2 regions of the Paenibacillus sp. FSL F4-0100 genome follow, and region 2 is predicted to be linked to the other one. Evidence: a T-box and tRNA genes for the amino acid it is inferred to sense, from the RefSeq annotation. Region 2 holds a T-box; the other holds one or more tRNA genes.
The links. A T-box is a leader RNA that pairs with one kind of tRNA and senses whether it is charged. The one in region 2 lies ahead of tyrS (tyrosine--tRNA ligase), so its partner is inferred to be a tRNA-Tyr.
Positions count from the first base shown of each region.

Region 1: it has a tRNA-Tyr gene. The T-box ahead of tyrS (tyrosine--tRNA ligase) is inferred to sense a tRNA for this amino acid. The anticodon was not compared.

Region 1 is NZ_CP150303.1:145,527-150,775, reverse strand. Features, by position in the region: gene ugpC (sn-glycerol-3-phosphate ABC transporter ATP-binding protein UgpC) at 159-1,283, opposite strand; gene MHH48_RS00730 (helix-turn-helix domain-containing protein) at 1,392-2,606, opposite strand; tRNA gene MHH48_RS00725 (tRNA-Lys) at 2,758-2,830, opposite strand; tRNA gene MHH48_RS00720 (tRNA-Tyr) at 2,839-2,924, opposite strand; tRNA gene MHH48_RS00715 (tRNA-Phe) at 2,937-3,009, opposite strand; tRNA gene MHH48_RS00710 (tRNA-Asp) at 3,216-3,292, opposite strand; tRNA gene MHH48_RS00705 (tRNA-Thr) at 3,306-3,381, opposite strand; tRNA gene MHH48_RS00700 (tRNA-Val) at 3,408-3,483, opposite strand; tRNA gene MHH48_RS00695 (tRNA-Met) at 3,493-3,569, opposite strand; tRNA gene MHH48_RS00690 (tRNA-Ser) at 3,602-3,693, opposite strand; rRNA gene MHH48_RS00685 (23S ribosomal RNA) at 3,775-5,249, opposite strand, start outside.
Region 2 is NZ_CP150303.1:2,350,019-2,355,267, reverse strand. Features, by position in the region: gene rpsD (30S ribosomal protein S4) at 1-477, shown strand, start outside; gene tyrS (tyrosine--tRNA ligase) at 564-1,817, opposite strand; T-box leader at 1,869-2,126, opposite strand; gene MHH48_RS10325 (transglycosylase domain-containing protein) at 2,271-5,249, shown strand, end outside.

The sequences.
Region 1 (5,249 bases), 2.2 Mb from region 2:
CTTTATATATCTGCTATTCCTTTGAATGCATCTACTACCTTCTGCGAGAAACACTTAAACCCTCTCTAGGAGTGAATACTACCTGGATTTATGTATTTTTCTCCTAAAAAAACCGCCCCTTGAGAGGGCGGTTTTCAAGAGATCCCGATTGCTGAAGATTAGTCTTCGAGCAATACGTTCAATTCAGACTCTTTATCAAAGATATGAACTTTGTTCATGTCGAGTGCCAATTTCACATTGTCGCTTTCGCGAGTAGTCGAACGTCCGTCTACACGGCCGATAACCGTATCGGTGCCCAAGCCGCTCAGGTACAAGAGCATTTCGTGACCAAGGTTCTCGGTTACGTCAACTTTTGCAGTGAAGATTGTGTTCGGGGAAGCTTCCAGGAAGACTGGCTCTTCATGAATATCTTCCGGACGAACACCCATGATTACTTCTTTGCCAATCATGGATTTGTTTTTGAGCAATTGCGCTTTACCACCTGGTACTTGAACGTTCAAGCCCTGGGAAGTGAAGTATACGCCACCGTTTTGCTCGGACAATTTACCGTTGATGAAGTTCATGGTTGGGGAACCGATGAAACCAGCAACGAACAGGTTGTTCGGATTGTTGTACAGTTGCTCTGGGGAATCCGCTTGTTGAATAATGCCGTCTTGCATAACAACGATACGGTCACCCATCGTCATAGCTTCTGTTTGGTCATGCGTTACATAGATACAAGTGGTTTCAAGGCGCTTAACCAGCTTTGTAATTTCGGCACGCATCTGACCGCGGAGTTTCGCATCCAAGTTGGAAAGTGGCTCATCCATCAAGAAGACTTGTGGATCACGGACAATCGCACGACCCAAGGCAACACGCTGACGCTGACCACCGGACAGAGCCTTTGGTTTACGCTCGAGCAAATGCTCGATATCCAAGATTTTTGCTGCTTCACGTACACGTTTATCGATTTCGTCTTTCTTCACTTTACGGAGTTTCAAACCGAATGCCATGTTCTGATATACGTTCATATGTGGATACAAGGCGTAGGATTGGAATACCATCGCGATGTCACGATCTTTAGGTGCTACATCGTTAACAACGCGGTCGCCAATGTAAAGTTTACCCTCAGAAATTTCCTCAAGACCTGCGATCATACGCAGTGTCGTGGACTTACCGCAACCGGAAGGACCTACCAGTACCAAGAATTCTTTATCTTTAATATCCAAATTAACGTCAATTACAGTTGCTTTATCCGCACCTGCATACTTTTTGTAAATATGCTCTAAGCGTACACCAGCCATGTGCATTTGCCCCCTCATATGAATGTTATGAAATCGAATACAATTAATTTATAATCTTATATTACCCCATAGGCACCTGACTTGCTATACACAATCTGCACAAAAAACCTATTTCCTTTTCGTCACTTTATACAATAGAAGCGTTATTTTCACTAAAACCGCATCACTGAAGCTGCGAACATCAAGCCCCGTCTCCTGTTTGATCTTATCCAGGCGGTATAGCAGCGTGTTACGGTGAATATATAGGTGCTTGGCCGTCTCGCTCACGTTACAATCCAATTCGAAAAAAGACTCCAGCGTTGACAAGGTCTCACTATCCTCGAATAAATCGGTATGTCCGGCAGCGTACTCTCGCAGAAATTGATTGCGTTGGTACTCAGGAATGCTATAGACCAGGCGCTCCAGATGAAGCCCGGTCGACAGATGGATATGTTCCTTTACCTGGAATGTACGGCCGATGGTCATGGTCTCTCTTAACATGCTAACGGTCTGTGGCAGAGCATGCAGGGCATTAACTGCCGGTATCGCCGAGATATGGAAATCCCCCACCCATTCCGTTGAAATCAGCTCGTAGAGCCCCATGCAGAATAAGGAGAGTAAATCTTGATCGCCTTCCACCGAAGCATCCTCTTTATCATCCGTCGTTATACCGTCCAGCAATTCCTGGTTCGCTAAGATAATCCATTCCTTATCAAGCAGTGGTACCAGAATGATGTCCCCGCCAAAATAGCTGCGCAATAACCGATGCAGTGCCTTATAACTTGGAGTAGGGGCGTGCTCGCTCTCATGAATAAGAAGAAAGGGAACCATGTCCTCCGTCAAGCTTGTCCGAATCCACATTTCCTCTGGTAATTCAGCAAGCAGTTCACCGGCTTGCAGGCGTTCCTTTAACCAACCACCCAACTGTTGGGCGCGTCGTTCTTCTTCAACCTTACCGGCACTCTTGGACACTACCCCTGGTGTCGTATCCTGAAGGCTCGACAATAGTAGAGTTATAAGCCCAATCTCCGACTCCGTCAAAGCACTCTGATTCGCTACAATTACCCGACTAGGATCCTGTTGATTCACAGGAATCCAAATCTCACCAAGGTCCTTGTGCACATAGGCGCCGTGAACCCTTCGTGATTGGTGTGAGGTTCTGTTTTCTTCACGGCTACTAGCCCCCTGGGCTCTGTCCTCATGACCCATCCGATCACCGAATGGCGGTGAGGTCGCTATTAGTTTTGTTAACCATGCTGCTTCCTGAGCATTCAATTTTTTTAAACCGAGTGAGGTACCCAAGGTCTGCTCTAGTTTCTGAACGATGTGCTCCATCTCCACCATTGATGACTCCACCACTTTATCGTTTTTTCTTATTTTAGCATAACACCCAGTGCAAGCGACAATGCCTTCTCTCTAAGTCCAGTTACATTGGAGAAAAACTGCTTAAAAACAACACAAAAAGAGCCGTCAACAACGTTGACGACTCTTCGGATGAGCCATGAAGGACTCGAACCTTCGACACCCTGATTAAAAGTCAGGTGCTCTACCAACTGAGCTAATGGCTCTTATTTACTGGTGGAGGATGATGGATTCGAACCACCGAACTCGGACGAGAACAGATTTACAGTCTGCTGCGTTTGGCCACTTCGCTAATCCTCCAGGATATAAAGGTGGCTCGGGACGGAATCGAACCGCCGACACGAGGATTTTCAGTCCTCTGCTCTACCGACTGAGCTACCGAGCCTTACATAAATGACATAAAAATAAAGTGCGGAATGCAATCCTGCCCACTTTAATCTGTGGAAAACCGACCATTTTTATTCCTTAAGATTAATAATGGCGGAACTGACGGGATACTCTCTCTTCGTTCGAGACTGCGAAGTCTCTGCTAACGAAGATATGCTCCGACGAACCCGGTTATGGATTCTCATCCCTGAAGCTTGTAAAGAATGGCGGAACTGACGGGATTCGAACCCGCGATCTCCTGCGTGACAGGCAGGCATGTTAGGCCTCTACACCACAGTTCCACATTATTAAAGATGGTGCCGGCGAGAGGACTTGAACCCCCAACCTACTGATTACAAGTCAGTTGCTCTACCAATTGAGCTACACCGGCATGGTAAGGTAATAAAAATAAGTACATGGTGGAGGCTGAGGGGTTCGAACCCCCGACCCTCTGCTTGTAAGGCAGATGCTCTCCCAGCTGAGCTAAGCCTCCAGGTATGTATGGTAGCGGCGGAGGGGATCGAACCCCCGACCTCACGGGTATGAACCGTACGCTCTAGCCAGCTGAGCTACACCGCCATATAAACCTATTTGCGTTCAAGTTATTCAAATGGCGGAGAGAGAGGGATTCGAACCCTCGCACCGCTTACGCAGTCTAACCCCTTAGCAGAGGGTCCCCTTATAGCCACTTGGGTATCTCTCCATCATAACTTGTATGCAGTTACAGAGATTGATTCCCTGAAAACTAGATACGAAACGAATTTGCAACACATTGAAATATGTTTTGGATAAGCCCTCGACCGATTAGTATTGGTCAGCTCCATGCATTGCTGCACTTCCACCTCCAACCTATCTACCTCGTGGTCTTCAAGGGGTCTTACTAGTTGGGAAATCTCATCTTGAGGGGGGCTTCACGCTTAGATGCTTTCAGCGCTTATCCCTTCCGTACGTAGCTACCCAGCCATGCTCCTGGCGGAACAACTGGTGCACCAGCGGTACGTCCATCCCGGTCCTCTCGTACTAAGGACAGCTCCTCTCAAATTTCCTACGCCCACGACAGATAGGGACCGAACTGTCTCACGACGTTCTGAACCCAGCTCGCGTACCGCTTTAATGGGCGAACAGCCCAACCCTTGGGACCTACTTCAGCCCCAGGATGCGATGAGCCGACATCGAGGTGCCAAACCTCCCCGTCGATGTGGACTCTTGGGGGAGATAAGCCTGTTATCCCCAGGGTAGCTTTTATCCGTTGAGCGATGGCCCTTCCATGCGGTACCACCGGATCACTAAGCCCGACTTTCGTCCCTGCTCGACTTGTAGGTCTCGCAGTCAAGCTCCCTTATGCCTTTGCACTCTTCGAATGATTTCCAACCATTCTGAGGGAACCTTGGGGCGCCTCCGTTACTCTTTAGGAGGCGACCGCCCCAGTCAAACTGCCCGCCTGACACTGTCCCCGTACCGGATTACGGTACCAGGTTAGAACCTAGATACGATCAGGGTGGTATCCCAACGTCGCCTCCACACAAGCTGGCGCTCATGCTTCAAAGGCTCCCACCTATCCTGTACAGATCGTACCCAAATCCAATATCAAGCTGCAGTAAAGCTCCATGGGGTCTTTCCGTCTTGTCGCGGGTAACCTGCATCTTCACAGGTATTAAAATTTCACCGGATCTCTCGTTGAGACAGCGCCCAAGTCGTTACGCCATTCGTGCGGGTCAGAATTTACCTGACAAGGAATTTCGCTACCTTAGGACCGTTATAGTTACGGCCGCCGTTTACTGGGGCTTCGGTTCACAGCTTCGGGATTACTCCCTAACCGCTCCCCTTAACCTTCCAGCACCGGGCAGGCGTCAGCCCGTATACTTCGCCTTACGGCTTCGCACAGACCTGTGTTTTTGCTAAACAGTCGCTTGGGCCTTTTCACTGCGGCCCCCTCGGGCTATTCACCCTACCGAGGCACCCCTTCTCCCGAAGTTACGGGGTCATTTTGCCGAGTTCCTTAACGAGAGTTCTTCCGCGCGCCTTAGAATTCTCTTCTCGCCTACCTGTGTCGGTTTGCGGTACGGGCACCTTCACCTGACTAGAGGCTTTTCTTGGCAGTGTGAGATCATGACCTTCGCTACTATAATTTTCACTCCCCATCACAGCCCAGCCTTATCGATGTGCGGATTTGCCTACACATCAGCCTCACTGCTTGGACGGACATCCATCAGTCCGCGTCACTACCCTCCTGCGTCACCCCATCGTTCATAACGGTTT
Region 2 (5,249 bases):
AAAATTAGCAACTACGGCATGCAGCTTCAAGAAAAGCAAAAGCTGCGTCACATGTACGGCTTGGGCGAGAAGCAATTTAAAACCCTGTTTAACAAAGCAACTGGCATGAAAGGTATCGCTGGTGAGAACTTTATGTTCCTGCTTGAGAGCCGTCTGGACAACCTGGTTTACCGTCTTGGCTTCAGCAACTCCCGTGCGGGTGCTCGTCAATTGGTAGCTCACGGTCACGTGACTGTGAACGGCAAGAAAGTCGATATCGCTTCTTACGCTGTAAGCACTGGCGATGTAATCGGTCTTCGTGAAAGAAGCCGCAGCCTCTCTTCCATCAAGGAAGCTTTGGCTAACCGCGTACATCTTCCAGCTTACCTTGAGTTTGATGAAGCAGCAATGGAAGGGAAATACATCCGTCTTCCAGAACGTTCCGAACTTTCCCAAGATATCGATGAGAAACAAATCGTCGAATTCTACAACCGTTAAGATTAACTCGGAACCCAAAAAACCTGAAGGCCTTGGCCTTCAGGTTTTTTTAATATCGAAATGAATCCTCCGCAAGTTCAATCATCTTAAGAAAACTTCAATCTGGCAAATTTACGCTTGCCTACTTGAACCACATCCCCGTCTTGAGGAGCGATTTCACCGTGGGTGTCGCTGCACCTTTCTCCATTCCATTTTACGGCCCCCTGCTGGATACTGCGTCTGGCCTCACCATTGGAAGCGGCAAAACCGAGCAGTGTCAGCATTTTGATAAGCGTAATCTTTCCTTCCTCCAGTTCTCCTTCGGGTACAATATAATCCTCAATGTCTTCAGGAAGTGCCTTCTGCTGGAACACGGTCACAAAATGCTGCTGTGCGGCATCCGCAGCCTCCCTCCCATGATACATCCGAACGAGAGTGTGCGAGAGACTCATCTTGGCATCCCGGGGATGAACGCTTCCGTCCCGAAGCCCCTTCTCCAGTCTGGTTACCTCCTCACCTGCCATATCGGTGGCCAAGCCGAAGTACTTAAGCATAAGTTCGTCCGGAACGGACATGGATTTACCGTAAATCTCATTTGGCTCTTCATCGATACCGATGTAATTCCCCAAGCTCTTACTCATCTTCTGTATACCGTCAAGTCCTTCGATAAGCGGCATCGTGATCACAACTTGAGGCTCTGTGCCATACTCCTTCTGCAGGGTCCGCCCCATCAGCAGGTTAAACTTCTGGTCCGTTCCCCCAAGCTCGACATCGGTCTTAAGCGCCACAGAATCCACACCCTGCATCAACGGGTAAAAGAACTCGTGGATGCTGATCGGAAGCCCGCCCTGGTAACGTTTAGTAAAATCATCGCGCTCCAGCATCCGTGCCACCGTAACCTTTGCCGATAAGCCGACCACTTCAGCAAAAGTCATCGGCGCAAGCCACTCGGAGTTGTAGTAAACCTTCGTTTTTTCTGGATCCAATACTTTGTATATTTGTTTCCTGTACGTTTCCGCATGACGCCTCACATCCTCTTCTGACAATTGCTTGCGCGTCTCGGATTTGCCTGTCGGATCTCCGATCCTGCCAGTAAAGTCCCCGATGATGAGCTGTACTTCATGTCCGAGTTCCTGGAACTGACGCAGCTTCTGCAGCACGACGGTATGCCCGACGTGAAGATCGGGCGCTGACGGGTCCATTCCCAGCTTCACGCGCAGCGGCTCGCCGGTTACGACCGATGTCATCACCTTCTGCCTCATCTCTTCTTCCGGAATGATCTCCACCACTCCACGGGAAATCACCTCCATCTGGCGTTCCACTTCCTGCTGCTGGACATTCGATAACACATCCCATTTCATGTTTCCATACACCTCCCTCTAATTTTGAACGCAAAAAAGCTCCTACTCATCCCAAGGGACGAGTAGGAGCGCTCGCGTTACCACCCTAATTAAAATCCGTTATCTCAGAAACGGATTTTCACTTCATTGCCATAACGGGTTGTCATCCCGGAACCGGACTACTGTAACAGCCGTACAGGTGCACGACTCTGTTTCCCCCGGTCAGCTCCGGACGGTAATTCAAAGGGGCTCGTTATCGGTTTACACCACCCACCGACTCTCTGGAAACGAAAGGCTCCGCCTTCTACTGGGGTCCTTCAAAGCTTTTCACGATATGAACTTTGCATTATTTGTATCATATGCTTCCCGAAAAAGTCAATCTTCCTCAAAAAAGGACACGCTATGTAGGGACACATGATTCAAAACCTTCGATTTATGCTATAATAGGTGCGTTAAAAGGAGGAGTATACATTCATGGTTGAGGAGAAAAAACAAGAGCCTGAAAAACAGAAGAAACCGCGTAAACGGTCCTTTCTGCGGGTGCTCGGATCCGTCATCGGATGGCTCTTTGTGGTAGGTCTGATGGGCGTTTTGTTCGCCGGAGGAGCCATAGGTGGCTACGTAACCTCTATTGTTGAGAATGAGCCGGTAAGATCCAGGGCTCTCATCGAGAATACGGTGAACGATAATGCTATAACGGGCTTCGCCTACTTCGCAGATGGCTCACCGATCGGGCAGCTTAGAACCGAAGAAGACAGACGACCTGTGGAATTCAAGGATATTCCCCAGCTTGTGAAGGATGCCGTCGTATCCATAGAAGATAACCGTTTTTATACACATAAGGGTGTTGACATAAAAGGTACCGCTCGCGCCGTGAAGGAACGCGTGCTGAACGAGTCGGTTCAAACCGGCGGCAGCACGTTGACGCAACAGCTGGCCAGGCTCACTTTTTTAAGTCGCGACAAAACCGATAACCGCAAGGTCAAAGAAATGCTGCTGGCCATGCGGATGGAACGCTTTTTGAGTAAAGACCAAATTTTAACAGCCTACTTGAACAAGGTTCCTTACGGTAACGGTTCCAGCGGATACCAACTGTTCGGGATCAAGGCTGCGGCAAAAGGCATATTTAACATTAACAATCTGAATGATCTGAATGTGGCTCAAGCTGCATATTTGGCAGGTCTTCCGCAGCTACCGTCCTCCTACTCTGCCTTTAACGGCAAGGGGGAATTTGACGAGAAATCATTCAACCGTGCAATAAACCGCCAGCACCGCGTACTGGGAAGCATGCTGGAAGAAGGTAAAATAACGCAAGCTGAGTATGAAGAGGCCAAGGCATTCGATATCAAAAAATCGCTTGCTCCTCGCACGCAGAAGGCCTATGTGACTTATCCTTATCTCATGATGGAAGTAGAGCGCCAAGCATCGAATATCCTGATGAAGCTGAGCGAGGAAGCCGAAGAGAACGCAAAAGGCACGCAAGCGAACTCCGATCTGATGGATGCATCCCGAGCTCAGCTCAGCACCGGCGGTTACCGTGTTTACACCACCATCGACCGGACATTATACAAGACCATGCGCTCCATCGCAGAGAATGACAGCAACTACGTGCCTGACAGCGCGGAAAAAGGAATGGAGCAAACCGCCGCGATGATGATCGACAACAAAACCGGCGCCATTCTCGGTATGATTGAGGGCAGGGATTTTAACACAGAACAAATGAACTACGCTACGCAAATGAAACGACAACCTGGATCTGCCATGAAACCTATTGCCGCCTATTTACCGGCACTCGATTCGGGGGCGATTCAGCCTGCCAGCGTGGTGGACGATTCACCGATCATCTTAAAGGACTACAGCAAAGTGTTCCATATTCCTAAAAACTCGTACAGCGGGTATAGGGGATTGATGACGGCAAGACAGGCACTGAACAATTCAACCAATACGGTGGCGCTCAAGTTGTTTAACAACACGGTTGGCATCGAGAAGGCTTGGGAGTTTTCCAAGAAGCTGGGTATCACTACCTTGGAGGAAGACGATTATAATGCTTCCACCGGTGTACTGGGGGGGCTGCATTACGGGGTGACAGTGGAAGAACTCACCAATGCATACAGTGCCATCGGCAACCAAGGCAAATTCACGGACGCCTTCATGATTGAGAAAATCGTGGATTCCAAAGGCAATATTGTCTATAAACACGAAGTAAAGCCGGAGCAGGTATTCTCTGAACAAACCGCGTATCTCATGACGGATATGCTTCGTACCGTCATTACGAACGGAACAGGCAGCAAGGTCCGAGACACGTACAAGAAATTCAATGAGGTTCCGGTTGTTGGTAAAACCGGATCCACCCAGAACTACGGGGATGTCTGGTTCATGGGATACTCGCCTGACGTTACGCTTGGCGTATGGGTCGGATATAAGGAACAAAAAAATACGCTCGTCGGAGACCAGCGCAAGCACGCCCAGGCCATTTGGGCCAGAATCATGAACGAAGTAACGGACGTGAAACCGGAGCTGTTCCCGACCAAAACGTTCGAGAAACCTGAAGGCATAACGTCCAAGACGGTTTCCGCTTACAGCGGCAAGCTGCCGACGGCCTTAACGGACAGATTCGTAACGGATCTGTTTAATGTGAAGTTTGTGCCTACCGAAAGCGATGACGGTATCGCAAAAGCGAAATACATCACCTATCGGGGTGTAAATTACATTCCACAGGAAGCGACGCCTTTGGATATGTTGAGAGAACAAATCGTAATCAAGCGTGAGAAGCCCCTTGATGAGCTGATTGTAGAACTGCAGAACGCCTTGAAGGTCATGAAAGGTGAAAAGAGATCGCTGGAGTCTTATCTTCCGCAGGACGCGAAGAAAGGGATGCCAAGCAAGGTTGACCCTAGAACAGATGACGGCAAAGCCCCTACCCCACCGAAAAACGTACATTATTCGATGGGCAGCGGCTCCATCAGCTTTAATGCCAGTGGATCTCCTGATGTTGTCGGATACCGGCTCTTTAAGTCCGTTAACGGCAGTCCGTTTACACATCAAGGGCAGGTGGTGCTCGGCGACGAGAGCCTTGTCTTCTCGGGACTTGGAGCTGACGGAATGTTTACTTCCTATTACGTTGTTGCCGTTGACGTAGCCGGCAAAACATCTGAACCAAGCGCTATTGTGGGCGGTACAGCACCTGGATTCGAAGTTCCAGGCGATAACGACACGAAACCGGATGACGACATCGATAATCCTGGTGACGGCATCACGGAGGGAGATCCCAATGACGACCTGGAACTTGGGAATGAAGGTGCTACTACCGTACCGTCTGCACCAGGTCAGCCGACCCTTGCGGCTACCCCTGAGGGCTTCCAGGCCACCTGGAGCGGCAATGCTCCAGAGGAGGAGGTAATGGTCTACAACATCTACATCAGTCCGAACAGTGATGGCAATTACCAGCTTCTT